4 regions of the Thalassospira sp. CH_XMU1458 genome follow, and region 2 is predicted to be linked to each of the others. Evidence: riboswitches for the same ligand, from Rfam matches in the RefSeq annotation. Region 2 holds a riboswitch; each other region holds the start of a gene.
What was found. A riboswitch is a leader RNA that binds a small molecule or an ion and turns the genes downstream of it on or off. The one in region 2 is predicted to bind cobalamin.
Positions count from the first base shown of each region.

Region 1: it holds a riboswitch for cobalamin, as region 2 does, so the genes downstream of both, cobU (bifunctional adenosylcobinamide kinase/adenosylcobinamide-phosphate guanylyltransferase) here and WBY09_RS16380 (ABC transporter substrate-binding protein) in region 2, are expected to answer to the same signal.
Region 3: it holds a riboswitch for cobalamin, as region 2 does, so the genes downstream of both, WBY09_RS03580 (methylmalonyl-CoA mutase family protein) here and WBY09_RS16380 (ABC transporter substrate-binding protein) in region 2, are expected to answer to the same signal.
Region 4: it holds a riboswitch for cobalamin, as region 2 does, so the genes downstream of both, WBY09_RS10270 (DUF4198 domain-containing protein) here and WBY09_RS16380 (ABC transporter substrate-binding protein) in region 2, are expected to answer to the same signal.

Region 1 is NZ_JAYMDW010000001.1:235,307-242,544, reverse strand. It holds gene WBY09_RS01090 (hypothetical protein) at 1-846, shown strand, start outside; gene cobT (nicotinate-nucleotide--dimethylbenzimidazole phosphoribosyltransferase) at 895-1,929, opposite strand; gene cobS (adenosylcobinamide-GDP ribazoletransferase) at 2,126-2,938, shown strand; gene WBY09_RS01075 (histidine phosphatase family protein) at 2,969-3,580, shown strand; gene WBY09_RS01070 (hypothetical protein) at 3,601-4,239, opposite strand; cobalamin riboswitch at 4,792-4,982, shown strand; gene cobU (bifunctional adenosylcobinamide kinase/adenosylcobinamide-phosphate guanylyltransferase) at 5,041-5,580, shown strand; gene cobW (cobalamin biosynthesis protein CobW) at 5,615-6,655, shown strand; gene cobN (cobaltochelatase subunit CobN) at 6,754-7,238, shown strand, end outside.
Region 2 is NZ_JAYMDW010000003.1:509,654-516,891, reverse strand. It holds gene WBY09_RS16390 (ABC transporter ATP-binding protein) at 1-577, opposite strand, end outside; gene WBY09_RS16385 (FecCD family ABC transporter permease) at 574-1,650, opposite strand; gene WBY09_RS16380 (ABC transporter substrate-binding protein) at 1,691-2,716, opposite strand; cobalamin riboswitch at 2,943-3,145, opposite strand; gene WBY09_RS16375 (glucan biosynthesis protein) at 3,318-4,919, shown strand; gene WBY09_RS16370 (class I SAM-dependent methyltransferase) at 4,996-5,637, opposite strand; gene WBY09_RS16365 (RrF2 family transcriptional regulator) at 5,810-6,283, shown strand; gene WBY09_RS16360 (AraC family transcriptional regulator) at 6,356-7,238, opposite strand, start outside.
Region 3 is NZ_JAYMDW010000001.1:784,331-791,568, forward strand. It holds gene meaB (methylmalonyl Co-A mutase-associated GTPase MeaB) at 1-561, opposite strand, end outside; gene scpA (methylmalonyl-CoA mutase) at 631-2,784, opposite strand; gene WBY09_RS03580 (methylmalonyl-CoA mutase family protein) at 2,787-4,835, opposite strand; cobalamin riboswitch at 4,972-5,150, opposite strand; gene WBY09_RS03585 (response regulator) at 5,437-5,859, shown strand; gene phhA (phenylalanine 4-monooxygenase) at 5,918-6,817, opposite strand; gene WBY09_RS03595 (Lrp/AsnC family transcriptional regulator) at 6,958-7,238, shown strand, end outside.
Region 4 is NZ_JAYMDW010000002.1:622,534-629,771, forward strand. It holds gene WBY09_RS10260 (glycosyl transferase family protein) at 1-238, shown strand, start outside; gene WBY09_RS10265 (DUF924 family protein) at 298-840, opposite strand; cobalamin riboswitch at 991-1,187, shown strand; gene WBY09_RS10270 (DUF4198 domain-containing protein) at 1,358-2,155, shown strand; gene cbiM (cobalt transporter CbiM) at 2,172-2,849, shown strand; gene WBY09_RS10280 (cobalt ABC transporter permease) at 2,842-3,438, shown strand; gene cbiQ (cobalt ECF transporter T component CbiQ) at 3,435-4,232, shown strand; gene WBY09_RS10290 (energy-coupling factor ABC transporter ATP-binding protein) at 4,216-4,923, shown strand; gene WBY09_RS10295 (MFS transporter) at 4,960-6,375, shown strand; gene WBY09_RS10300 (hypothetical protein) at 6,560-7,238, shown strand, end outside.

The sequences.
Region 1 (7,238 bases), on a different contig from region 2:
CTGCATCTGACACAGTTGTTGGTCCGCGCCAACGCCAATCGACCCAAAATCGTCAGCAAGGCAGCCGAGCGCCACAATGACCATCCCGAACTCAGCGATGATCGCGCGCCGCTGACCCCGAAGATATTGGGGCGCATTGATGAGTCGCTGCGGCGTGCGGATCTGTCCAACCTGATGCGTCGACAGGCCATTTGTGCCGTGGTGGGTGATGCGAACCCGACGCCGGTTTTCCATGAATTGTTCATCTCGATCAAGGATTTGCAGGATACGCTGCTGCCAGATGTCAATGTTCTCTCGAACCGTTGGCTGTTTCAGCATCTGACCGAAATTCTGGATCGGCGCATGTTGTCGCTTCTGACCCGATCAAATGACGCATCGGTGACCGGCTCTGTCAGCATCAATTTGAACGTCTCGACATTGTTGTCACCGGACTTCCTGACGTTTGATAGTAACGTCAAGGCTGGGCAGCGCGGGACAATCGTTCTTGAGCTTCAGAAGATCGATATCTTTGCAGACCTTGGGGCATTCTTCTTCGCGCGCGACTTCTGTCGTGATCGCGGTTATCGCATCTGTATCGATGGCATCAGCTATCTGTCGCTTCCCTATATCAACCGTAACAAGCTTGGCGTTGATATGATCAAGATGCTCTGGGATCCGGAAATGGAAAACATGGATGAAGAGCATCGTGAAGCCATGCGCGCCGCTGTGGCAGAGTCCGGCGATACCCGCGTTATTTTGTGCCGTTGTGATGACGAACGCGCCATCAAGTTTGGTCATTCAATCAATATCACCATGTTCCAGGGCCGCCATGTCGAGCACCTGATGAACGAACGGACGAAAAAATAGCGCCAGATTGCTGACGCTATTGGGTGGGCTCACTTGTAAGGCTGGGAATCAGGCCTCTTCCTTGCCATCAATTCCGGCTTTTTCAAAGGTCGCCATGCCAGTGTGGCATTCTGCGGCTGCGCGTAAAAGCGGGATGGCAAGTGCCGCACCCGATCCTTCTCCAAGGCGCATGCCGAAATTGATCAGTGCTTCCTTGCCCAGTTTCTCAATCAGCCGCGCATGTCCCGGTTCTGCCGATACATGCCCGACCAGACAATGATCGAGTGCATCGGCACGCATCGCAGCCAGAACAGCGGCCGCCGCACAGGATACATAACCATCAAGCAATATCGGAACCCGTGCAAAGCGCGCTGCAATGATGGCACCGGCCATAGCAGCAATTTCGCGTCCGCCAACACAGCGCAGAACATCCAATCCATCATGCATCTGGTTTTTATGCAGGATGATGGCATCACCTACGACGCGCGTCTTGCGGTCAAGGGTAGTGTCATCGATCCCTGTTCCCCGGCCGGTCCAGTCCGCAGCATTCCCGCCATAAAGTGCATGGGAAATTGCCGCCGCCGATGTGGTGTTGCCAATGCCCATTTCACCGGGAACAAAAAGATCCAGTCCCTTTTCAATCGCACTCATGCCAAAGGCCATCGCCTCGGCACAGCCTTCATCGTCCATCGCAGGTTCATGGGAAAAGTCGTTGGTCGGGATTTCAAGGGCGACCTCCATGACGCGGAGTTCGGCATCGACAGACTTGCAAATCTGGTTGATCGCAGCCCCGCCATTGATGAAGTTTTCCACCATCTGCTGGTTCACGCTGGCCGGGAAGGCCGAAACGCCCTGCGCAACGACACCGTGACTGCCGGCAAAAACTGTAACGCGCGGCCGCGACATGCGTGGGCGTGATGTTGCTTGCCATCCTGCCAGCCAAAGGCTGAAATCCTCAAGTCGTCCAAGCGATCCGGCAGGCTTGGTCAATGTTGGTTCGCGCTGGGCCACGGCGGCCTGCGCTTCCTGATCGACTTCGGGAAGTTCGGCGAGAAGCGCACGAATTTCCTCAAGATTTTGGGGCGGATGTTTCGGGTTGAACATTTTGGTCTCCGGCTGGCGACAAAGGTGCCTAACTAGTGTTCCGCTTGGCTTCCGGGGTGGTAAGGATTAGGCTCGGAAACCAATTTTGTAAGGCGGTTCAGGAAGTCGGGCCAAACTAGGCCTGTGCGCAACAGATTGCCAGTTTGAAAATCGGAAATTTATGCTATCCAAAGATCATAACCAAAACGAAACAAATATGCAAAGCTCGGATTCATCTGACAAACCCGGCCCAGACACAGCGACAGATGCCCCCGTCGAGGTTTCGCCTATTTCCGATTTCTGGCGCGCCCTGGCGTTACTTAGCCGTGTTCCGGTCAAGGGTATCGAGGATTTCCGCGCTGAGGTGATTGCAAGATCGGTCTGGTCTTGGCCGTTGGTCGGTTTGTTGCTGGCTGGTTTTGCCATGCTACCGGCGATGCTGGTCTATTCCCTGACAGCCAATATCCTGATTTTTGCGATTGTTGCCTTGGCAGGCATGGTTTTGTTGACCGGATCAATGCATGAAGATGGCATCGCAGATTGTGCCGACGGGTTTGGCGGCGGGTTTGAGCATGCGCGCAAGCTTGAAATCATGCGCGACAGCCAGATCGGTACATATGGCGTTGTTGCCCTGATCCTGTGTTTTGGCCTGCGTCTGATTTTACTTTCTGCGGCGGGCGATGCCGGGCAGGCAGCGATCCTGTTTCTGGTGATGGCAATAACATCACGGGCGGCAATGCCAGTCGTGATGCATATCCTGCCTCCGGCGCGCGCCGATGGTTTGGGCAAGGGGGCCGGAACGCCAAATTTGATGATGGTCGGTTTGGGTGTTGGCCTTGCTTTGATCCTGTCGCTTGTTTTATCGGGTCTGTTTGCGACGATGGCCATTCTAATGGGTGGACTTTTGGCGGTGGGTATTGTTGCGGCGGTCGCGAAATGGCAGATCGGTGGCCAGACAGGGGATGTCCTGGGGGCAACCCAGATCGTGACCGAACTGTTTGTTGGTATCGCCTTTATTGCCGCCCTTTGATCAACCAGCACAGCAACAAGAAGGAATGCCGTGAGCAGTTTGAAAATAACCCGCTGGTGGCTGGTGCGTCACGCGCCCGTCCAAAATCCGAAACGGCTGGTCTATGGCCAAAGTGACATGCCTGCCGACCTTTCCGATGAAAAGGCACTGGCTGCCCTTGCCGGGCAACTGCCGGGTGATGCCGTCTGGGTAACCAGCCATCTGTCACGTACGCATGATACGGCGCGCAGTCTGCAGGCGTTCATGGATAAAGACATAGCGCCGCAGGCTGAAAGCGGCTTTGCCGAACAGCATTTTGGTGATTGGGAATTGCAGAACTGGAATGATTTGCCCAAGGGGGAAACAACACGGTTCTGGACCGACTTTGCCCGCCAACACCCCCCAAAGGGTGAAAGCTTTGCCGATGTGGTTGCCCGTGTCGGACCCGTCTTTGGCCGATTGAGTGCGGATTGGGCCGGGCGCGACATTGTCGCTGTCGTTCATGGCGGCACAGTGCGTGCCATGCTTGCCAATGCACTGGGTTTATCCCTTGAAACCGCATTGGCATTTCATATCGACACGTTGGGTCTGACCACGCTTGAATATATCGACGGTGTCGACGAACCGGGCTGGCGCGTGACCGCTGTCAATCAGCGCTTTTAAGGAGCTTAAGGCATGTTCCGTCAGGCAGAGGCCAGCTCGATATCGGATGCCATGTCATCAAGCGCGTGTTCTGCCAGATAGCGGTCAACCATATCCGGATTCAGATCATGTTTTTCGCAGATGTCGAAAACATCGCGCAGATAGGCCTGATAATAGGGCACCGGGCGGCTGCGTGATTTGCTTCGCAATTTGGCGACATTCGGGAAATCACTGGCAAAGGATGCGTTTTCAATCACCTGGATGATGGTGTCATCAATGATGGCAGCCGGCATTCCGCAATAAGTCTTGCCGCAGGCAGACAACATCTTGCTGGCAGTCGGAACGGAAATGCCCGGCTGGGAAAGCAGCTCGTTCAACTCGTCCTGTCCGAAATCCGAGATCGACATCAGGGTCACTAGGGTTGGCATATCGCGCACAAGCAACGAAAGCGCATTGACGCGAATGCCACGTTCATGGGACCAGATGATGGTTGCGATTACACCCTTTGAGGCATCCTCGGCAAAGATGTCACGCACATCGCGGCGTGCCAGAGTGATCTCGCCATCGGCTGCGCGCTGTTCAAGAAAATCCTGAAATGACCGATCAGGACTGTTCAGACGGTCCAGCAATCCCAGCCACATGTCCTTGCGAGACGATGTGGTCCAGGTTGGCGCGTTCATCTGTCGGATTTTGGATAGGTGAGAACGTATTGCCATTGGTCTTGAAAAATCCAGATTACCCCAAGAGTTTCGGTTGCAGTATTTCCTGCAGCCATCCGGGTGATGAGTCTACTTCCCGGGTTTTCGCCAGATTGCGGATTGTTCCGTCTTTAGGGTCAGGACCTATTAATTTGGTTTGAATGGTTAAACAGATTTGCGCGGATACGCGGAGTAAAACTGCAGGAAGATATTTATCTTTCAAGGTTTTACGACAAAGTAGTCCGTGCAAATCCGATTAATCCGAAGGACAGACGTTATATTTGCAAACTCCAGCGTCAAATCCCTTGTGCGGGATACCAACCCGCCCGGCGGGCTTTTCCTTGGATTTCGCAAATATAACGTCTGCCATTCAAATCAAATTAATAGGTCCTGACCCTAGTTCCAGCGCAACGGCTTGATGTTGGCTGAAATGGTATGACCTCTCAAGCAGACAATTCTTACAAATACTGACCTTCCGATTAGGGTGGGGTGGTAACGAAGGGTTAAGTGCCGAGAATGACCTTTGGCATTTTTGGCAAACCTGCTAGGTTCGGCGCATCGTTCGGTGATGGGAAATCGGTGCAAGGCCGATGCTGCCCCCGCAACTGTATCGGGTTGGGAGATCCGGGTCGGTGCCAACGCGCCAGACCAGCCACCGGGAAACCGGGAAGGCGGATCGCTTTCATGCCCGCAGCCAGGAAACCTGCCGAAGGTGTCACTATTCGAAGGAAGGTGACGACGCAATCGGGCCTCGGTGGGAGGCCATGGCGAGGAAGAAACGGGATGACCCAGACTTTACCCCCTGACGGCCCCTCTGGCGGGACGCATCTGATCCTTGGCGGGGCGCGATCCGGCAAAAGCCGGTTTGCCGAAAACATCATTAATCAGGCGGGCGGTGGCACATATATCGCAACCGGGCGTGCCTGGGATGACGAAATGGCCAACCGCATAGATCTTCACAAAAAATCACGCGGCGATCTTTGGCAGACACTCGAGGAACCGGTCGAACTTTGTTCGGCGCTGCAGACCTGTAATGTCACAGGCGGCAAGCCTGTTCTTGTTGATTGTCTGACCTTGTGGCTGACCAATCTGATGCTTGAAGACCGCGACATTGATGCCGAGATCGCAGCTCTTTGTGATCTGGTGCCAACCCTTGTCGTGCCGGTGCTTTTTGTCTCAAACGAGGTTGGTTTTGGCATCGTGCCGGAAAATGCGATGGCGCGGGCCTTTCGCGATCATGCCGGACGCCTGCATCAACGCATTGCAGAGATTGCAGACAAGGTCACCCTTGTGGTGGCCGGCATTCCGATGTCGGTCAAATAACAACATAAATTATTGAATTTTAAGGATTTCAGAAATGGCACAATTGGGCAAAATCCCGGCAACCGTCATTACCGGTTTTCTGGGCGCTGGCAAGACAACCATGATCCGCAATATGCTGGAAAATGCCAATGGCAAACGCATCGCGCTGATCATCAATGAATTTGGCGATCTGGGTGTGGATCGAGGCATCATCAATGGCTGTGGCATTGAAGGCTGCGAAGAAGATGACGTTGTTGAACTGGCCAATGGTTGCATCTGCTGTACCGTGGCTGATGACTTCCTGCCTACCATCCAGGGCCTGATTGACCGTGAAACGCCGCCTGATCATATCGTGATCGAAACATCTGGTCTTGCCCTGCCAAAACCGTTGGTAAAGGCGTTTAACTGGCCCGAAGTCCGGTCGCGTGTGACCGTTGATGGCGTTGTGGCGGTTCTTGATGGCGCGGCCCTGCGTGATGGTCTGTTTGCCCATGATCATCACGCGGTACAGGCGCAACGCGAAGCAGACGAAAATCTTGATCATGAAAGCCCGCTTGAAGAACTGTTCGAAGAACAGCTTCACTGTGCCGATATGGTGGTTCTCAACAAGACGGACCTTCTGACCGATGCCGAACGCAGCAAGGTCGAAGCCGATATCCGTGCAGAGCTGAAAAAGCCGTCAGTCAAGATTATCGCGACCGAACATTCACGGGTTGAAAACGCCATCCTGCTTGGTCTGGGGGCTGCCGCCGAGGATGACCTTGATAGTCGCCCAAGCCATCATGACGATGGCCACGAACATGATCATGATGATTTCGACAGTTTTGTCGTATCGCTTGATGCGATCAGTGATCCGGCCAACCTTGAGAAGCGCCTGATTGATGTCGTGCGTCAGTTTGACGTGCTGCGCATCAAAGGATTCGTTGATGTGCCGGGCAAACCGATGCGCCATGTGGTTCAGGGGGTTGGTGAACGTTTTCAGCGCTATTTCGACCGTCCGTGGGCGGATGGCGAAACCCGCCGCTCGGAATTGGTGGTGATTGGCCTGCATGGTCTGGACCGCACTGCGATCGAGGCCGCCATCAAAGCCGCCTGATCCAAGTTAACCTGATCAAGCCACCTGAAACCGGATGCTAAAAATCATCCGGTTTCAGCCTGTTTTAAGACCAAACGCATAAGGATACGGATCCCGCGATGCATCTATTGGCAGCCCAGCCCGGAATGGTCACAGATGGCAGTGAGGCCGTCGACCTTGGACAGCAACCCGGCGATGTGGTGATCCTGTCTGCGGCCGAGTCCGAACTTGCCTGTCTTGCAGGGGCGCAAGGGCGTCTGGTCGATGCATTTGGCGACGAAACCCCGTCACTGCGTCTGGCAAGTTTGCTGCAGCTTGGCCACAACATGTCGGTCGATCTTTATATCGACGATGTACTTTGCGATGCCAAATTCATCATCGTGCGCATTCTGGGCGGGCGCGGTTATTGGGATTATGGCATCGAACAACTGGTTGCGCTTTCACGTGCCAAGGACATTCCATTGGTCCTGTTGCCCGGTGATGATCAACCCGATGCGGAGCTTCTGACGCTTTCGACCGTCAAGGGGCGCGAATATCAGAATATCTGGCGTTACCTGATCGAAGGCGGACCGCAAAATTCCGAGAATTTACTTCGTCTTATATA
Region 2 (7,238 bases):
GGAGTGCTGCCACCACGGTGACAGGCAGCGCACGCACCAGTTCCAGCAGGCCCAGTTGATGATGGATATCAAGATGGTTGGTCGGTTCATCAAGCAACAGGAAGTCAGGCTGCTGCGCCAAGGCACGGGCGATGTGAACGCGCTGCTTTTCACCCCCCGAAAGCGTATGCCACATCCGGTCCGCAAACGGCCCCATTTCAACACTGGCAAGGGCTTCGCACACGATGGCGTCGTCGTGCCCTGACCATGGTGTCAGCAAACTGAGATAAGGCGTTCTGCCAAGGGCGACGGCATCGCGCACGGTAATGCGGTCGATGGTATCGGCCTGTTGTTCGACAAAGCCGATATGACGGGCAAGGTTGCGCCGACCGATTTTCTTCATCGGTTGGTCCCCCAGCAATGCCTGCCCGGTCGACGGCGCACGAATGCCGCCCAGAACCGACATCATGCTGGTTTTGCCTGATCCGTTTGGCCCAATCACACCCAGGAACTCGCCCCGTGTCACGTGAAGCGACACGTCGCTGATGATCTTTTTAAATCCGGCATTCCAGCCGACATTGCGTAATTCAAGGCTCATCGCAACACCCGCCCATGACACAGGATGATCGCAAAGGCCGGTGCACCGATCAGCGCCGTGATAACCCCGATGGGCAGGACCTGACCATCAAGGATGATGCGCGATACAATATCGGCCGCCACAAGAAACACCGCCCCGATCAGGGCCGATGCCGGCAACAGAAATCCGTGCCGTGTTCCAACAAAGAACCGCGCGGCATGGGGAATGACCAACCCGACAAAGCCGATGGACCCGACGATACTGACCATCACTGCGGTCATCGAGGCAGCAATGGCAATCAACACCACATAAACCCGGCGCACCGGCACACCAAGGGATGCTGCCGACTCCACACCAAAGGTAAAGGCATCAAGCGCACGGGAATACCAAAGGCAAACCAGCAAGCCGATAACGGCAACCGGCAGCGCAAGATAGACATCAGGCCATCGCACGCCACTTAGATTACCAAGCAGCCAGAACATTACCCCGCGTGCCTCGTCCGCCGTGGCGGCCTTGGTCACGATGAAGGACGTTAACGCGTTAAACAGTTGTGATCCGGCTACCCCGGCAAGAATGATCGCACCGGCCCCGCGCCCGGCCGGAATGGCCAAAAGGGCAACAAACCCGAATGCCACCAGCGCGCCGACAAAGGCGCCAAGTGACAGGGAAACCATGCCCGCGCCAAACCCCAGAATGGCAACGCTGACTGCACCGGTCGATGCCCCGGCCGAAATCCCCAGCAAATAAGGATCAGCAAGGCTATTGCGCAAAAGTGCCTGCAACACTGCGCCGGACAGCGCAAGGGACGCCCCGCAGGCCGCCGCCACCATGGCGCGCGATATCCGGTAATTCCAGATGATCCCGGCATCAATCGGATCAACGTCATAGCCCGCCTGCCAAAGATGATTGGCAATGGTCTGAAAGACGGTGCCAAGGGGAATGTGCGTTTCCCCCTTGGCCGCGGCCATCGCGATGACACCAACAAGCAAAACCAGGGCGCCAAGACTGACACCGGCCCGCACAAGATATGCCCGCCCCGCCAGCGATTGCCGAGGTGGCTGAACCGGCTGCTGCACTGGCGTTGTTTCAAACATTGAATTCTCCGGGCATATCAGGCGCCTTTGGCAGTGCAGGTCAGTTCGAAGCACTCAGTCTTTCGACCGCTTCGGCAAGTGTTTCAATACCATTGATCAGGCGGATGGTCGGATCCATCGACTGGGCGTCCATCACCACGATATTGCCATTGCGCACTGCCTTCATCTGACTTGCGACCGGATCGGTTTTCAGGAAATCCATCTTGACCTGCCAGTCATCGGCCGGAAAACGCCGACGACCCATCTTGCCAATCACGATGATATCAGGATTGGCGCGCGCAATGGTTTCCCAGCCAACGGTCGGCCATTCTTCATTGCTGTCGATGATGTTGCGAACACCAAGTTTACCGGCGATATAGCCCGCCGCGCCGTTCTTGCCCGCCACATAGGGATCACTGTTGATTTCAGGACTGGAAAACCAGAAGACGGCGGATACGTTGTCATGGCCGCTTGCCGTCACACGCGCCAATGAGTTCGCCTGACGTTCCTTCAGGCTGGCAATCAGCGCGTCGCCGCGATCTTCGACATCAAAGATTTGCGCAAGATCGGAAATCTCGCGATAAATCAGATCCATGGTGAAGCCTTCGTGGCGCACCCCGTCACCGCCACCGGCATTGTCCTTGCCCACACAATCAGCAGGTGCGGTGTAGACCGGAATCGACAGCTCGTTGAACTGTTCGGTGGTGCCGACGGTGCCCTTGGGCCCGACATGCCACTGATACTGGGTGGCAACCAGTTGCGGCTTTTGCGCGACAACGGTCTCGAACCCCGGATCATTGTCGGCCAGACGCGGCACAGATGCGTTGACGTCCTTGAATTCATCCATCACCGGACCGAACCAGACACCCGTACCCTTGACCTTGTCGGCCAGGCCCAGCGAATAGAGAATTTCAGTCGTGCTTTGGCCCAACGACACCACGCGATCCGGGGCCGCATCAAATTGCAACATAGTCCCGCAGTTCTCGATACTGAGCGGATATTCGGTTGCGGACGCAAATGAAACAGATGAAATAAGACCAGCGGCAAACACCCCGACCGCCAGTACACGTTTATCGTGATTGATCACTTTTAGTTCCCTCTTGCTGATGCGCTGATCCGGGACCGTTTTGGATGATCCAGTTTCAACGCACCGTCAAATGTTATGTTATAACATAACATCATTTTTACTGCTGTCAATGGACTGGCAAAAGTGTCAGGAGATGACGGAAGATGTCGGCCTTAAAGCTTAGAAAACCTGGGCTAAACTGTTGGGCCAAGACACGTACCGACATTCTCCGGGGCACCCCGCCCGGTCCGTCGTCTTCGTGTCGGCAGGTCTCCTGGCTTACGGGTCAACGCATTTTCCCTGGCCTTCCCGGGTTGATCCCAGTGGCATTGGTCAGAAAAATGCTCGCCGCCTACAGTTGCGGGGGCAGCTTCGGTTAATGAACCCATATTCGGCCCATCTCGAATTCCCTTTATCCGATATTCGGATACCGACACGTCACGGTTAGATTAAACCAAAAACACGGTCAAGGAAATTGGCAGACCACCAGCGGCATTAACGCCAAGGCTCCATGCATAAAAAGCAATTGATACGACCTTGAATTTGCCATGTTTCATCCCGATTACCTCCACACTGCCGGGTATGCTTTCCCGACACCTCAAACCACAGGAATGTGATGAACATGACGACTTCTGTTGAACGCAGACGCTTTTTGAAATCCATCGCGGCAGCCGGTCTTATCCTGCCGGGAATGTCGATCTATCAGCATGCTTTGGCAGATGTCGACGGCCTTGATCTGGGTTCGGCACAGCCGTTTGATTTTGCCGATCTGATTGCACGCGCCAAATCCATGGCCGCATCGGCCTATGAGCCACCCGTTGCGCCAAACCCGGAAATTGTCGGCAAGATCGATTACGACACCCATGGCAAGCTGCATTACAAACGCGACCATTCGCCGTTTTCCGATGGATCAGGCACCTATCCGCTGACCTTCTTCCATCTGGGTATGTATTTCGCCAAACCGGTGCATATGTATCTTCTGGAAAACGGGCAGGCGCGCGAAGTGATCTATAAGCCCGATTACTTTGACATGCCCGAAGACAGCATTGCCCGCCAGTTGCCCGCCAATAGCGGCTTTGCCGGTTTCCGCCTGCATGAAAATCAGGCGCGCGATGACTGGAAAACCCAGGACTGGGCGGCGTTTCTTGGCGCATCCTATTTCCGCGCCATTGGGGATGAAGGCCAGTATGGCCTGTCGGCACGCGGCATTGCGGTCAATACCGCGACCTCGGTTCCCGAAGAATTCCCCGATTTCCGTCAGTTCTTTATCGAACCGGCCAAAAATCCCGAAGACCCGGTGACGGTTTATGCCCTGCTGGATGGCCCCAGCATCACGGGGGCGTATAAATTCCTGCTTTATCGCGGCGAAGGGGTGACGATGGATGTCGAAAAGCATCTGTTTTTGCGCAAGGACATCGAACGGCTTGGTATCGCACCGCTGACCAGCATGTTCTGGTATTCCGAACAGAACAAATCGTTCCGCTTTGACTGGCGCCCGGAAGTGCATGACAGCGACGGGCTGGAGCTTTGGACCGGTGGCGGCGAACGCATCTGGCGACAGCTGAACAACCCGGAAACCATCCGTGCATCGGCATTTGGTGACAACAACCCGCGTGGCTTTGGTCTGATGCAGCGCGATCGCGATGTGAAAAACTATCTGGATGGTGTGCGCTATCACCGCCGTCCCAGCCTGTGGGTCGAACCGCAGGGCGAGTGGAATGACGGCGCGGTTCAGTTGATCGAAATCCCGACCGACGATGAAATCCACGATAACATTGCCGCCTTCTGGGCGCCGAATGGCCCGGCGAAGGCGGGCAATTCTTATCAGTTCAAATACCGCCTGTATTGGCAGGCCCATAACCCGTTCCCGGTCAAGGAACTCGCAACCGCAACCGCAACCCGCATGGGACGTGGCGGGGAGCCCGGCACCAACCGACCCAAGGACGAGATCAAGTTTTCGGTCGAGTTCGAGGGTGAGGTTCTGGGAACGCTTGCCTACGGCGAATTCCCCGAAGTGGTTGTGACATCCTCGCGCGGGGAGATTGTGCGCACCAAGATCGAACCGATCATGGATACCCGCATCTGGCGCGCGGCCTTTGACCTTAAGGCGGCGGGCACAGACCCGGTTGACCTGCGCATGTATCTGAAACGCGGTGATGAACCGCTCAGTGAAACCTGGATGTTCCAGCACCTGCCGGCCGTTGGTAACCAGCAGCAAGGTTAACTCGGCAATCAAACGCGACCAAAAGAAAGACAGGGCAATGTCATTTGCACTGACCCGTCTTTTGGGCGCTGAAAGGTTACCGGTTTCGTTCCAGTGCAATCACCGTATCGATCAGTTTCCCCGGCTTGCTGCCGGGTTTCTGGCCGATGCGCGAGAAATTCTCAACAAAGATCCGCGTCCAATCTGTTAGATCAAGGTTCAGTGCGACCAAAGCTTCTTCCGGTGTCGGGAAATCCGTTTCCCATTGTGTCTCCGACCATGGTGGCACCGAACCATGCGTGGTGACCAATAACATGCCCGCCGCACAAACGTGCCTTGCTGCGTGGTTCAATATCCTCTCGCGGGGAAACTCAAAGGGTGACTCAAGAAACTGGGCCGTAACCAGATCATAATCCCCCTCTGGGAAATCCTTTGTCAGATCACAGACCTTGAAATTGATCTTTTCGGCGACGTTGTTGCGCTCGGCATTTTTACGCGCAATGTCGATTGCTGCCTGGGAAATATCGAGAGCAGTAACAAACCATCCCTGCTTGGCAAGCCAAACAGCGTCATCCCCTTTCCCGCAGCCAAGTTCCAGCGCATGCCCAACAGGGCGATCCTTCACAAACTTCTCTAAAACGGTGGTAGGGCGACCACTTGTTTCAGCCGAGGCCGCCTCATAGCGGTCTTCCCAAAATTCGACAGGGGCCATCGCTGGTTCATCTTTTTCCATTTTCATCAACTCAACCTTCCAAAAGGGTGGCGCGGGGGAGATCCACAAAAGCGAATCACGTATCAACTCAAGTTACATGATTCGCTTTACCTGTCAATTTTCATGTATCTTTTAGTGTTACGTGTAATAGAAGGATGAATACCCACTCGCAGCAGTTGACCGCAAACCGGAGCCCCAAATGCGCCAGGACAACCGCCTTCCCCGCGTATTGCATGCGCTCCTGCACCTGAACGAGATGACAAATCCAGCAACCTCGGATCAATTGGCTGGCATGCTCAACACCAATGCGGCAGTTGTTCGCCGCACGATGTCAGGTTTGCGCGAACAGGGTCTTGTCACCTCCATGAAAGGACATGGCGGCGGGTGGTTTCTGGCAAAACCTTTATCGGAGATCACGCTTGCCGATGTTTACGAGGCACTTGGCGCACCAAGACTGTTCGCATTAGGATGCGGTGATGATACGTCTAGCTGTTTGATGGAACAAGCAGCCAATTCGGCGACGGCCAAGGCCCTTCAGGCCGCGTCCGATACTTTTATTGCATCGCTGAGCACTGTGACCATGGCTGACATTGCCAAGGACTTTGAAGCCAAAATGCTCGAACTTGGACTGCCAACCAACGACTTCTCTTATCAGTCTGGGAAATACAAGTAACCACCAGAACCGTATGGGCTCTGGCGAGAAGCAGCTTGATGTGCTTTGCGCCTTTTGTCTCTGGCGCGGCGCTTAAACCTGTGCGCCAAGGCTTGTTGAATGTCCCAAAATGGCTGAAATGTCACGCATTGGCGGTGCGCCAAACATGCGGGCATATTCGCGACTGAACTGTGACGCGCTTTCATACCCGACCGCATAGGCCGCGGATGCCGCATCCTTCATTTCAGCCAGCATGATCTGACGCGCCGTGGTCAGGCGGAGCCGCTTTTGGTACTGAAGCGGGCTCATGGCTGTCACCTGCTTGAAGTGGTGATGGAAGGAAGACGGGCTCATATTGGCGCGATTTGCCAGGTCTTCCACCTTCAGCGGCTTGTCGAAATTATCCTTGATCAGCTGAAGGGCGGCCGAGATGCGCTGCATGTTGCTGCCGCCGATGGCAAGACCCGCAATCGCCGCGCCCTTGGCAGTACATAACAAGCGGTAATGCACTTCGCGCATCAAAAGCGGCAACATCACCGGCACATCATCGGGACGATCAAGCAGCTCAACCACCCGCAAGACAGCATCCGTCAGGCTTTCGGTTGTTTTTTCGACGAAAAGCCCGCGCGTACTTTCACCATCTGCACCCATCTTGATATCCATATTGGCAACAAGTTCGCCCAGAATCTTCGCATCCAGATCAAGTGACAGGCTGCGATACGGCGCATCCTCGGCCGCCAGGGTCACATGGCCAACAAGTGGCAAATCGACCGATGCGGCCAGCAGTTGGCCGGGCTCATAGCGATAAAGCTCATCCCCCAGCGTGACTTCCTTTGCGCCTGAGATAATCAGACACAGGCAAGGCTTGTAGATCGTTGGCACCTTAAGGGTCGGGCCGGTTGATCGGAACATCCAGACCGGTTCAACGGCCGTGCGCACAGCGCCATCCGCCTCGCAGTATTTGTCAATCAGGCTA
Region 3 (7,238 bases), on a different contig from region 2:
CGCGACCATGGTTTCGCTTTGTCCGGCGCCAACGGTTTCGACCAGAACCACATCAAAACCGGCCGCCTCGCACAGAAGGATGGTTTCGCGCGTCATGCGATTGACCCCGCCCAGATACCCACTGCTGGGTGATGGGCGGATATAGGCATTGGGATCAATCGAAAGTTCGTTCATCCGGGTCTTGTCGCCCAAAATGGACCCGCCGGATCGTGCGCTGGTCGGATCAACCGCAAGCACGGCTACCTTTTTACCAGCCCTGGTCAGGTTTTTGCCAAACGCCTCGATAAAGGTCGATTTGCCAACACCGGGAACCCCGGTAATGCCGATGCGCTGCGATCCGCCCGTGTTGGGCATGAGTTCGGCCAGAACGGCTTGTGCCTGTTCGAAATGTTTGGGATTGCGGCTTTCAACCAGCGTAATCGCACGCGACAAAATGGTGCGATCACCGGCCAGAACACCCTTAACGATTTCATCGGTTGAAAGCACGCGTCTGCGCACGGCCTTGCGCGGGCTGACCGTGCCGCCCGAGCCTGCAGGTATGGTGCGCAGCGTTTCTTTCACCAGGCGTTCCTTGAATATGGCGCGTCTCACGCCAGCAAAGCGTTACGTCGGGTTGGAAGGAAGCGGCGATCAGGCCGCTTCCTCGCCAGACTGATTAAGCTTTTCTAGCAGGTCGCCAGCCGCTTCGGCAATGACCGTTCCGGGCGGGAAGATCGCCTCGGCCCCGGCTTCGAACAGTTTGTCGAAGTCCTGCGGCGGGATCACGCCGCCGGCAACAATCATGATGTCTTCACGGCCAAGCTTATCAAGTTCGGCCCGCAGCTGCGGCACAAGGGTCAGATGACCGGCGGCAAGCGAGCTTGCCCCCACGATATGAACATCGTTTTCCACTGCCTGTTTGGCGGCTTCTTCCGGGGTCTGGAACAGCGGGCCGATATCGACATCAAAGCCAAGATCGGCAAAGGCCGTTGCGATCACCTTCTGCCCACGATCATGACCATCCTGCCCCATCTTGGCGATCAGGATCCGCGGACGGCGGCCTTCATTGGCCTCAAACTGCGTGATCAGGCGATCAACCTTGGCCAGCGCTTCGTTATCAGCGCCGACCTCTGTTTTATAAACGCCGGAGATGGAGCGAATAACCGCCTGATGACGGCCATAGACCTTTTCAAGCGCATCGGAAATCTCGCCAACCGTACATTTGGCACGGGCCGCCTCGACAGCCAGTTCAAGCAGGTTACCATTGCCAGCATCGGCGGCATTGGTCAGCGCGGTCAGGGCACTTTCAACTGCTGCGTTGTCACGCTCCGCACGCAGACGTTCAAGCTTGGCGATCTGTTGACGACGGACTTCGGCGTTATCGACCTGAAGCACATCAACCGGGCGATCATCAGTCACACGGTATTTGTTCACACCGACCAAGGTTTGACGGCCGCTATCAATGCGGGCTTGCGTGCGGGCCGCAGCTTCTTCAATACGCATTTTAGGAATGCCGGCTTCAATCGCCTTGGCCATGCCGCCCTGTTCTTCGACCTCGGCGATATGGGCCCATGCCTTTTCCGCCAAATCTCGGGTCAGGCGTTCGACATAGTATGAACCACCCCACGGATCGATAACATTGGTGGTGCCGCTTTCCTGTTGCAGGAACAGCTGGGTGTTACGCGCAATCCGGGCCGAGAAATCGGTCGGCAGGGCCAATGCTTCGTCCAGTGCATTGGTATGCAGCGACTGGGTGTGGCCTTGGGTGGATGCCATGGCCTCAACACAGGTACGGATGACGTTGTTAAACACATCCTGTGCGGTCAATGACCAGCCCGACGTCTGGCTGTGGGTGCGCAGCGACAGCGATTTCGGGTTTTGCGGATCAAACTGTTTGATAAGCTTGGCCCAGATCATGCGGGCCGCGCGCATCTTGGCGATTTCCATGAAGAAGTTCATGCCAATCGCCCAGAAGAACGACAGACGCGGCGCGAATTTATCAATCGGAAGGCCTGCTGCCTGACCGGCACGGGCATATTCGATGCCATCGGCCAGGGTATAGGCGAGCTCAAGATCAGCCGTCGCACCGGCTTCCTGCATGTGATAGCCGGAAATCGAGATCGAGTTGAATTTCGGCATGTTTTGCGAGGTAAAGGCAAAGATGTCCGAAATGATCCGCATCGATGGTTTCGGCGGATAGATATAGGTGTTGCGCACCATGAACTCTTTCAGAATGTCATTCTGAATGGTGCCCGAAAGCTGTTCGTGCGCAACGCCCTGTTCTTCGGCTGCTGCGATATAAAGCGCCATCACCGGCAGAACCGCACCATTCATGGTCATGGAAACCGACATCTCATCAAGCGGGATGCCATCAAAAAGGGTGCGCATGTCATAGATGCTGTCAATCGCCACACCGGCCATGCCAACATCACCTGCGACGCGCGGATGATCGCTGTCATAGCCGCGATGGGTCGCCAGATCGAAGGCAATCGAAAGCCCCTTTTGCCCGGCGGCAAGGTTACGGCGATAAAACGCGTTCGATTCCTCGGCTGTCGAGAAACCGGCATATTGGCGGATTGTCCAGGGACGTTGCACATACATGGTCGGGTAGGGGCCGCGCAAAAACGGCGGCATGCCCGGCATGGTGTTCAGGTGATCAATGCCATCCAGATCCTTGGGCCCGTAGGATGATTTGACATCAATGCCTTCTGGCGTGGTCCAGGGCGTGCTTTCAAACGGGTCCTTGGCACCTGCGGACGCGCCATCAAACAGCGGAAGGTCGGAGAAATCAGGAATGCGGGTCATGGTTATTTCTCCCCCTGTTTGCCAAGAAGATGATCAAGTGCGGTACCGCAAATGGCAAGGACATCGGCCCCGACAAAAACAAACTCGTTAATGCCGGCTGCTTCGTAATCGGACCTGGCATCGCCCGGCTGGCCAGCAAGATAAACCATGCTTGCCCCCTTGGCTTTCAGCGCCTTGGCAACATCCGCTGCCATGTCGGCATATTGCGCGTCTGATCCGCAAATGATGGCGATTTTCGCCCCGCTGTTGCCAAAGGCGGTTGCAACATCATCGGCATTGGCAAAGCCGTTATTGGTGATCGCCTCGATCCCGCCTGCTTCAAAGAAGTTGCGCGCAAAGGTCGCGCGTGCCGTGTGCTGGGCAACCTTGCCAAGATTGGCCTGGAAGACCTGCGGGAAGGATCCGGTCTTTGCCTTATGCGCATCAGACCGTTTGCGAAGCGCTTCGTAACGTTCGGCAAGTCGATGGGCGGGCAGGGCGCCGATACATGTCGCGGCACTGGTGCCATAAAGATCGGTAAACATGTGCCCGATGGTGGCACCTGCGCGCGCGGCCTCAATCATGGCGCTCAGGCTTTTGCCGACCGTGCCATCAAATTTGGTCTGGCGGGCCTTGGCATCTGCAACGATTGCCTCAAGGTCCGGCTTTTCGCAGGTTACTTTGGCTTCTGTGATGTTGGGAAATTCCGACACACCGGTCAGCGGATTACGACGGGTCGACAGGCGGTTTTCACGCGCATTCCAAACGGTCTCGATCTCGGTCTTGAGACTGCCATTGGCAAGGGCACTTAGAATACCACCCGAAGATTCAAGCGACTGGAATTTCGTCCAGGCGGCCTTCGCCAGCTCCTTGGTCAGGTTTTCAATAAACCACGAACCACCAGCCGGATCGATGACCCGGTGCACGTTGCTTTCTTCCTGTAAAATCAGTTGGGTGTTGCGTGCAATACGGCGTGCAAAGCCATCTGGCAGGCCAATCAGATGATCATAAGGCAGGCAGGTCACACTGTCCGCACCACCCAGACCGGCGGCAAAGCTGGTGACCGTTGTGCGCAGCATATTGACCCACGGATCAACCTTGGTCAGGGCCATTTCGGCTGAAACCGCGTTGACCGTAATCGTCGCATCCTCGGCACCCGATGCCGAAAGGACGCGGCTCCACATCATGCGAAGGGCACGCAGCTTGGCGATCCCGGCAAAGAAGTCGGTGCCGATGGCAACGTTAAACACCATCGCACCCGCGGCCTGATCAACCGCCATCCCGGCATCGGTCAGGGCGCGCAAATAGGTCACCCCGCTTGCCAGCAGGCAGGCCAGTTCCTGACCATCGGTGGCCCCGGCATTGTAATAAGGTGCGCCATTCACTGAAATTGCGGTTGCCAGCGGGAACAGATCAATCAGCTCGACCGCAACGCTTGCCGCATGATCAACCGCATCCTGTGCGCCACAGGGCAGGGTGCCAGTGGACGCAAGGGTTCCGATCGGATCAATGTTAAAGGCCGGTGCGGCTTCGTCGGCACCATCGGTATTTGCGATATGGGCGGCCAGAAGTGCTGCGGCCGGAACACCTGCCGCCCCGGCATCAAGTCCGACGGTGGCAAGGTTGGTGTAAACATCCTCAAGCGCGGCATCGAGATCGGCCAGACAATGAATGGCAATACCGTCAACACCGACCTCGGCAGAACTGATTTCGCGCCCGGCACGGGCGGCGGCATCAAGTTTTAGCGTGATTGAGGTCGCCCCATTTTCAAGGTCCTCGAGGATCGCGGTATTGGTCGCCTTGGGATCGGGATGGGTATGAAGTTGACGGATGTCCCAACCGGTTACGGTTTCGCGCGGCTCGACCGTGGCATTAAGAACTTCGTGGATCAGCCGGGTCGCGTCATCCTGATCGTCATTTGTATAGATCGGCTGAACGGAAAAACCATCAAGCGTATTGGTGACAAGCTTCTTTTCGAACGGGGCCCCTTTAAGGGCCTCTTCGGCAAGCTTGCGCCAACTTGCGTAATCAGCAGATGGAAATTCGGATGCGAGCTTTAGCGGGTCGGACATGGTTTCTCCCGGCTTGGTGTGTCCCGTCCTTGATGCGACTCCATATGGGGTCTTCATATGGCGTCGGGCACGGAACGTTGCCAAATTCTATTCTACTACGGATTCCCAGTACCCGGTACACCCCGCCCGGCCCATTTCATGCCAAGAAAACACCATCGGTATTCTGACTCGCGAGAAAGCCTGCAAAAAGGCCGTCACGCTTACAGTTGCGGGGGCAGTTCCGGGCTTGGCCAAAGTGCGCTAAAGCACGGCCGCACCGGATTCCCGATCCTATTTTCCGGTCACATTCGCGACATGGCGGTTTATAGCACCTGTCCTTAATTCCGTAAATAGGCATGGAAATACCTATTTAGACGGATATCGACCCCGACAAATCAGGTTTCCGTAACGTTATGTCGGCGGAAACATTGGGGTTTTGCACGTCTGTTCGTGGTTTGCGCGCCGCATGGTTCCGATCCTTGCGGCCTTATACTTTCGCGGCACGGGTGCAAGATCAGGGTGAAGCCGGAACATTGCGTGGCAAAAATTTGGCGGGTTTAACCAATTTGACATTTTCGTCTGTCAGTTTGGACTTGTCCCAAAACTCGGAGTATCGCCATCCATGAACGCGCTCAGCGCCATGCCGTCGCAATTCTGTCCTGATGGACTGGTTGCGTTCGCCGACGACAGTCCCAGCGCCAAAGCAGCCCTTGAAACAGTGTTGCGTCGGGCAGGATATGACGTGGCCGGTTTTGATTGTGCCGATGATCTGATTGATCAGCTGGACGGGCTTTATCCCCGTGCCATCATCCTTGATATCGAAATGCCGGGTATGAGCGGCTTTGAAGCGTTCTGCGAAATTCGCCGCCGCTATCCCAACAGCCAAAACGTGCCGGTTTTCTTCTTCTCGGCCCATTATGATGCCGACACCCGCGCACAAGCCGATGCGCTTGGGGCGGCCGATTTCATCAGCAAGGACGCCAGCCCGAAAGTGGTGCTTGAGCAACTCAATCGGGTGCTGGGTCATTCCATCAGTGCCTGCTAGCGGTGCTGCCAGACCAGCCCTGCCTTGATCAATCCTGAACGGATCGCCACGCCCTGCCTTACGCAGGGCGTTGTTGTCTGTGGGTCCTGTGGGTCTCCTCGCCCAGGGAAATGATGCTGTCTGCAGCACCATGCACATGATAAAGCCGGTCTGTCGGCAAGGTGGTTGCCGGATCAATCGCAGGCTTCTTGGCGAGCCGATCATAGATCGGGGCGAGCGGCACATTCATCGCGTCAAACAACTGATCGTAACTTTCCAGAACGAAATAGGTTTTCTGGAAATCATCAATCGCATAATCCGTGCCCATGACGCGTTCAAGCTCGAACGCTACCCGGTTTGGTGTGGGATCGGTCACCGAATAGATGGTTTCGGTTTGCGATGACAACATGCCAGCCCCATAGGCGCGCAATCCATGCGGGGTCATGATCAGGCCAAACTCCACCATGTACCAATACATCCGCGCCAGCTGTTTCAGGCCGCCCATCGCAATGGCCTCTGGGCCCTTGGCGCCATAGGCTGCCAGATAGTCGGCAAAGGTCGGGTCATAGAGCATCGGCACATGACCAAAAAAGTCATGGAAGATGTCGGGTTCGACCAGATAATCCATTTCCTCGGGCTTGCGCAGCCACACCGTGACCGGGAACCGCCGATTGGCAAGATGGTCAAAAAACACATCATCAGGCACCAGCCCCGGAACAGCCACAAGATGCCAGCCGGTCGCCGCATGGAGCTTCTCGCTAACCCGGCCGAAATGCGGAATCTGATCCGCCGCATCAAGTTTCATCAGATTGCGAATGTAATCCTCGGCGGCATAACCGGCCAAAATGCGCGACTGGCGGTCATAAAGTTTGCGCCAAAGTTCGTGCTCGGCCTCGGTATATGTGCTCCAGTCCTGATCGATGGTGTAGTCGTCATTGATGTGGCTGTAATCACCACGCAGATCGTTTCCCTGATTCATGGCCGTCCTCTTTCGGGTTCTATTGCCGATTTACAAGGATCATTTTACATCAACTCTAATGTCATTTTCTGGCCAATAGGGCATCGAAATCGGCTATGATGTGCATATTGTGACCTTGTGTGTTTGATTTGGGGTTTAAAATGACCGACGTGACGCTAAGTGCGACCGATATCCGCATCCTGCAGGCCCTGCAAAAGGACGCCGCCATCAGCAATGTTCAACTGGCTGAAATGGTCGGCATGTCGCCATCGCCGTGTTTGCGTCGGGTCAAACAGCTTGAGGCATCCGGGGTGATCAAACGTCAGGTCGCCCTTCTGGATCGCAAGAAACTCGGCTTTGGGGTGCTGGCGACCATTCAGGTCCGCTTGCAAAGCCATACCGAACAAGGGGCGGAGGATTTCGCCCGCGCGATGAATGATCT
Region 4 (7,238 bases), on a different contig from region 2:
TGTTCGCTGGCCCGCATTGCTATCAAAAACCGAAAAGGATGGCGAAGACCAAAGCCCTGTGTCGCTAAAGCACTTCCTGGCTGTCTGGCGTGGCGAGGTAGAAGATATTCCTGCCGAAGCCAAGATCAAGGGCAGTGCTGCCATGGCAGCCTTCCTTGCCGGCAAGGCGGATTACATGGATGAGGCAGAAAGCCTTGTGCAGGGCTGGTGGGATAATCGCGACCGTGATGTTGGCTGATGTTCCGTGATCAAGTGAGATCGAATAAAAGGGACGGGAAACCGTCCCTTTTTTAATGCTCAGAACGATGATCCGGGTTCTTTGAGAAACGCCACTTCCTCTGGCGTCGATGGACGACCCAGTATTTCATTGCGGTGTGGATAGCGGCCAAACCGGTCAATGATCTTCTTGTGTTTCAGCTCGAACTCGTAATTGTGCTCAAGGCCGGGCTGTGAAAACAGGTCAACCGCCACTTCATGAATGATTTCTGATTCCGAGTGCATGTAGGGCATATACAGAAATGCCTGTTCCTGCGGTGTGACCAGTTTGCGATCCAGCCTCAAGGAAACAGCTTCCTGTGCCAGCACCAATGCCATTGGATCTGATGCAAAGGACTGTGGCTGATCGCGGTACATATTGCGTGAAAACTGATCAAGAACGATGATTTCTGCAAGTCGTCCATGGGCGGTTTTGCGCCAGTTAAAAAGCTCTCCGGCCGTGGCGGCGGCATGAAAATCGGCAAAGCGTTCCGCGATATGGCGATCGAGGGCTTTATCCTTGATAAACCACTGTTTTTCTTCGAGTTCCTTGAACCAGAAAACAAGAACCGTTTCAGGTTTCATAATGTTTCCACCCATCTCATTGCAGGCTTTTGCGGCCCGTCGGCAAAGTTGCGGGTGATCTTCGCGCCCGGTTTAAGGCGCGTCAAGCCATCCGCAAAAAGATTGTCACGGACCTTGGGGCAAGGAGTTGACAGCAATCCGTCCGACGTGGATTATGACATTGTCTTTGGTGTTGATCCGATTGGACCAACTTAAAAGGGAACGTGGTGCGTCATGCATGACAAAGCCACGGCTGCCCCCGCAACTGTAAGCGGTCAGAGCATTGCATATGCCACTGGTGCAAACCGGGAAGGCGCATTGCTTTTCAAACCGTGAGCCAGGAGACCTGCCTTTGACTGCCGGGTGCCGATTGCCCGGTATGAAACTGTTGGACGCCGGGGTGAGCGTCAGGTTGCAGGGGTACAAACGGTCTTTTGAAGATCCGCAATCTTGCTTCCAGCCATCCTATCGTTCTTTGTCCTGACCCTGTGCGTTGGGCCGTTGGCCTGCGTGCATCGTTTGAGAAAGAGACGATTATATGTTGAAGACCCTTGGCAGGCTTGCAATTGCAAGCGCCTGTGTGCTGTCGGCGACCATGCCGACGCATGCGCATTTTCAATTGGCCTATACGCCGGACGTGAACGTGACCAAGGCCGGGGATCAGCCGGTGAAGCTGATTTTCTGGCACCCGTTTGAAAACGGCCATGTCATGGATATGGCCGAGCCGCTTGAATTTTATGCGGTTAACCGCGGCGAGAAAATTGATCTGAAATCAACGATTTCGCCGATTACTTTCACCGGAATTGCCAACTCGGCAGCTGCCTTTGACGCAACTTTGACTCTGCGCCGCAGCGGTGATTACGTCATGGTGGTGGTGCCGACGCCGTATTACGAAGAAAGCGAAGATATCTTCATCCAGCAGATCACGAAGTCCTATGTGAACCGCAATGAAATTCCGACCGACTGGATGGAACCGCAAGGTCTTAAAACCGAAATCCTGCCGCTTAATCGACCAACCAACATCATTGCCGGTTCGACCTTTACCGGCCGTGTCTTAAGCGAAGGCCAACCTGTGGCCGGTGTTGAAGTCGAAATCGAATACATGGCCGCAGAACCTGATATGGCCAGCAACACACCCAAAGGGCCAACGGCATCGCCAATGCCCGGTGGTGCGGTTGTGGCCATTTCCGATCAAAACGGGTATTTCACTTTTGGTGTCCCCAAAGCAGGTTTTTGGGGATTTGCAGCACTTGGCAGCGGCCCTGACAAAGAATTTCAGGGCAAGGAACTTTCACAGGATGCAGTCCTGTGGGTTCGCGCCTATGATGTGAAATAGGCGAGGGACAAAACAGATGCATATTGTTGATGGTGCGCTGGCACCGGAAGTCTTGATTGGCGGGGGTGTTCTTGCAGTTGCCGGGCTTAGCCTTGGACTGCGGAAACTGCCAATCGATAAAATTCCCGCAACCGGGGTTTTGTCGGCAACATTCTTTGTTGCCTCGCTTATTCATGTGCCGGTGGGACCATCCAGTGTGCATCTGATCATGAGCGGTCTTGCCGGGCTGGTGCTTGGCTGGACCGCGTTTCCGGCACTTTTTGTCGGTCTCTTGCTTCAGGCCGTTTTCTTTGGCTTTGGCGGTTTGACGGTTCTTGGCGTCAATACGGTCAATATCGCCTTTCCGGCTGTGCTGGCGGGCCTTTTGTTCCGGGGAATGGTGTCGCGCAGCAGCCCGGTCACGGCGGCCGTGCTTGGTGGATGTGCCGGTGCGTTTTCCATCGCGCTGACAACGGTGTTTGTCGCGATTTCGCTTGCACTCAGTGGTGATGCATTTGTTCCGGCGGCCAAGCTGGTCTTCTTTGCCCACATTCCGATCATGGTGGTCGAAGGACTGGTATCAGCGGCATCGGTGTATCTGATCGCCAAGGTCAAACCGGCCTTACTGCAGGCCGCCGATCAGACGTCGGGCTTTGAGATGCAGCCGGCAGCAACTTTGCGTGCAAAGCAGGCGGGCGAGGCATCAAATGGCTAGATCACTCATGCTGGTCTTTGCGCTTGGTATGCTTGTGTTCGGCGCAGCACCTGCACAGGCGCACAAGGTTATCGCATCCCTGTTTCCAAGTGGTTCGAACATCGAAGGTGAAATCGGTTTCTCCAACGGTGTCATGGCTGAAAACACGCCTGTTGAGATCTTTGACCTTGATGGCAACAAGATTGATGAAGTTACCACCGATGGTGACGGTTTCTTTATCTACACACCAAGCCAGCAGGTTGATCTGCGTTTTCGTGCCGATCTCGGGGCAGGCCACGTTGCCGAAGCAACCTTTTCCATAGCGGACCTGGCGGGTGTTGATGGGGCTTTGCAATCGGAAACGTCAAAGACACCGGTTGCATCAGGCGTAGGATCGAACGCTGGGCCTGCAATTACCCGCGAACAGGAAGAAATCATCGCGACCATCGTGCGTGATGAATTGCGTCCGCTCAGACGCGAACTTACCGCCTATAAGGAAAAGAATGATCTTCAATCGATTCTGGGCGGCATTGGCTATATATTCGGTGCCTTCGGGATCATTTATTACATCGCTGCGCGACGGCTAAGAGCAAAAGCACCCAACGCATGAGCCACCTTTTCGGACATGACCAACCCCTGAGCGTTCAGGCGCGTGGCGGGCATTCACCGTCATTCGTCGGGACGTTCGATCCCAGGGTAAGGGGGGTCGCGGCCTGTGTTTTTGCAATCGTCGTGGTGGCCCTGCATCAGATCGAATTCGCACTGGGTGCCCTGATATTTGCCGCCATTACCATGAGCCTGACGGACTTGCCGCTGCGTGCAACTCTGAAACGCATGGCGGCGATGGACGGCTTCATTATCGTGATGCTGGTAATGTTGCCGTTTACGACCCCCGGAACACCGATGTTTTCGGTCCTTGGGGCAGAGGCCAGCAAGGAAGGCCTGATGCATGCCATCCTTGTCGGCATACGGGCCAATGCGGTTGTCCTGATGATGCTGAGCCTTTTGTCGGGTATGACGCCGGTGACACTTGGCCACACACTGTATCGTTTGAAATGTCCGCCGGTTCTGGTGCATCTGATGATGTTCACGGTGCGCTATATTTCGGTGCTTCATGACGAATATCATCGTCTTCGCATGGCGATGAAACTTCGCGGGTTTAAGGCACGCAACAATGCCCATACCTACCGGTCTTTTGGCTATTTGTTTGGCATGTTGGTGGTGCGGTCGCTTGAACGGGCCGAACGTGTGCTTGAAGCCATGAAATGCCGCGGATTTAGTGGTCATTTCCCGATGATTGATGATCTGGAATTCAAGCGTCGGGACGGTGCATTTGCCGTTTTCTTTCTTGCCCTGATTATTGCCCTTGTCCTGATGGATAGAATGTATGTCGTCGCTTATTGAATTGAATGATATTTCCTATGGTTATCGGGCAGGGCAGAATGTGCTTGATCGTGTCAGTCTAACGCTTGATCCGGGTGAACGACTGTTCCTTGCAGGGCCGAATGGGGCTGGTAAAAGCACGCTTTTGCGTATTCTTGTCGGCCTGATTAAGCCGCATGCGGGCGAAATCCGTGCCTTTGGTACCCCGCGTGTGACCGATGCAGAATTTCACGATTTGCGCTGCCGGGTTGGTTTTATCGTGCAGGATCCCGATGACCAGCTGTTTTGCCCGACCGTGATTGAGGACATCGCCTTTGGTCCGCTAAACTTGGGTGCCAGTCGCGAGGAAGCCCTTGCGATTGTGGATGAGGTCCTGGATCAACTGCATCTCAAACACCTGCGTGAACGTATTACCCATGAGCTTTCTGGTGGTGAGAAACGGCTGGTTTCGGTTGCCGCAGTCCTTGCCATGAAGCCCGATGTTTTGCTGCTTGATGAGCCTACAAACGCGCTTGATGAAGAAAACCTGCGCCGGCTTGAAGAAATCCTGCTGGGGCTGCCACAAGCCATGATCCTTGTCTCGCACGATCCGCATTTCAGACGGAAACTTGCAACGCGGATTATTGAATTGCGCACCGGAAAAGTGCTTCAATTGCCAGACAAGAAATGCACGGCCAGCGAACGCGCGAACCAGGCCGAGGCCACATCCTGAGGACCCTGTGCCTCGGACGATCATGAAAGGGCGGTGATGACATCAAACCTATCCCCGTTTTCCAAACCGGCCTTTCGCCATCTGTTTTCCGCCCAGATTACGTCCCTGATCGGGACCGGGCTGACGACGGTGGCGCTATCGCTGTTGGCTTATGATCTTGCCGAGGATGACGCTGGTCGGGTGCTCGGTTCCATCCTCGTTTTGAAAATGGTGGCCTATCTCGTGATCGCGCCGGTGGCTGGCGGCATGGCCCATCTGTTGCCGCGCCGAATGTGGCTGGTCGGCTTGGATGTTTTGCGTGCGGCGATCGTGCTTTGTCTGCCCTTTGTTGATCAGGTCTGGCAGATTTTCGTTCTGGTGTTTGTTGTAAACGCGGCCTCAGCCGCCTTTACCCCTGTGTTTCAGGCGATCATCCCGGAAATCCTCCCGGATGAAAAGGCATATACCAAGGGGCTTTCTTACGCGCGGCTGGCCTATGACCTTGAAAATCTGGCCAGCCCGGCCTTGGCCGCGGCCCTTTTGGTTGTGTGGTCGTTTGACAGTCTGTTTTTGGCCAATAGCCTGACCTTTGCGATCTCGGCTTTGCTGATCATGACAGCTCAGATCCCGCAGGCCGCACCAACGGATCGGACTGGCGGCATTTATGCCAATACGGTGTTTGGCATTGTGGCTTATCTCAAGACGCCGCGTTTACGCGGGCTTCTGGCTGTTTACTTTGCCGTCTCATCGGTTGGGGCAATGATCATCGTCAATACCGTCGTTCTGACCCGCGGCATTCTTGGCGGGACAGAGTTGCTGACGACAAGTTTTCTGGCCTGTGCCGGCACCGGATCGATGTGTGCGGCGTTCCTGATTCCGCGGCTGATCGAACGCGTCGGTGAACGCCATCTGATGTTGGCGGGTATTGTCGCTGCCGCGGTCGCGATGTTGCTTGGCGGTGCTTTGATGATTTCAGATTTGGCGTCAGTCTTCGCGTTTGCAGTTCTGTGGCTGATTGCCGGGGCAGGTACAACATTTGCCCAGACCCCCGGTGGACGGCTTGTGCAACGTTCCGCTGGGGACGGGGATCGTTCTGCGTTCTTTGCTGCCAACTTCGCGTTATCGCATGGCGGGTGGCTGTTTGCTTATGGCATCGTTGGCTGGCTTGGAAGTTTGGCGGATCTGTCGGCTGCTTTTCTGGCATCAGGCGGCATGGCAATCGGTTCTGTGATTGTTGCTGTCATGCTCTGGCCGAAAGAAGACAGACTTGAAATCAAACACAGTCATCCGGGGTTCTGGCACGAACATCCGCACGACCATAATGACCCGCATCACGTCCATGTTCACGAGCATGCGGCCGAAACAGACAAGCATCGCCATCGGCACTTCCACCCGCCTGTAACCCATAAACATCGCTTTGTGATCGACAGCCACCATACAAAATGGCCGATGGAAAGTGGTGATCGGGTCTAGGGAGTGGGGGCAAAAACAACGAATGTGAGGAAAGCTCACTTTTGAGTTCTGTGGGGTGCGTTGTGACATTTCAAAAAGTATGAGGATATGAATTCAGGTGCCCTCACAGCGCGCCTGAAACAACAGACTTGGCCTGTGGTTGTTTTGCGTTATGGTTTTGCAATTCAAACAGGGAGGGCGAGTTATGGAAGTTGTGTATGTATCAGCAGACGGGCAAGAACACTGGATTGATGCCAAAATCCGCCCGACATTAACCCTTGATCAGGCGATTGCGCAAAGCCGACCCGGGCAAATGATCCGGATGATTGCGGGGGATTATTGCTTTGATGAACCCTTGCGTTTCCCGTGCAGTGGGACGGCTGATCAACCGATCATTGTGCGCGGCGAACCCGATGCGATAATCGACGCTGCAAAGCTTCCTGATTCTTCCGTTTCGGCAAGTAATCCGGGACGCGATGGGTATGCCGTTTTCCAATTGATTGATGTCGCCCATATCCGGCTTGAGCTTTTTACCATCAAGCGAGCTTGGCCAAGTGCTGTCTATATCGAAAACAGTCAGCATCTGGCGTTTCGCGACCTTGATATCACCGAGGGCACCTATGCGTTTTATGCCAACGGCGAACAAACCCGCGGCATCTCGATCACGGGTTGCCATTGGGTCCAAAACCCCGATATCTGGCGTCAGATTCGCTGGGATGAAATTCATGACGGCAAGGACGAAGACGGCAATGTTATCGAGGTTGAATATCGCTACCTGAACGGGGCATTCTTTGGATCTGATGATATTATCGGGGATGTCGAAATCATCCGAAACGATATCTGTGATTGCTATAACGGCGTTCGGATGGATGTATCCCAGCATA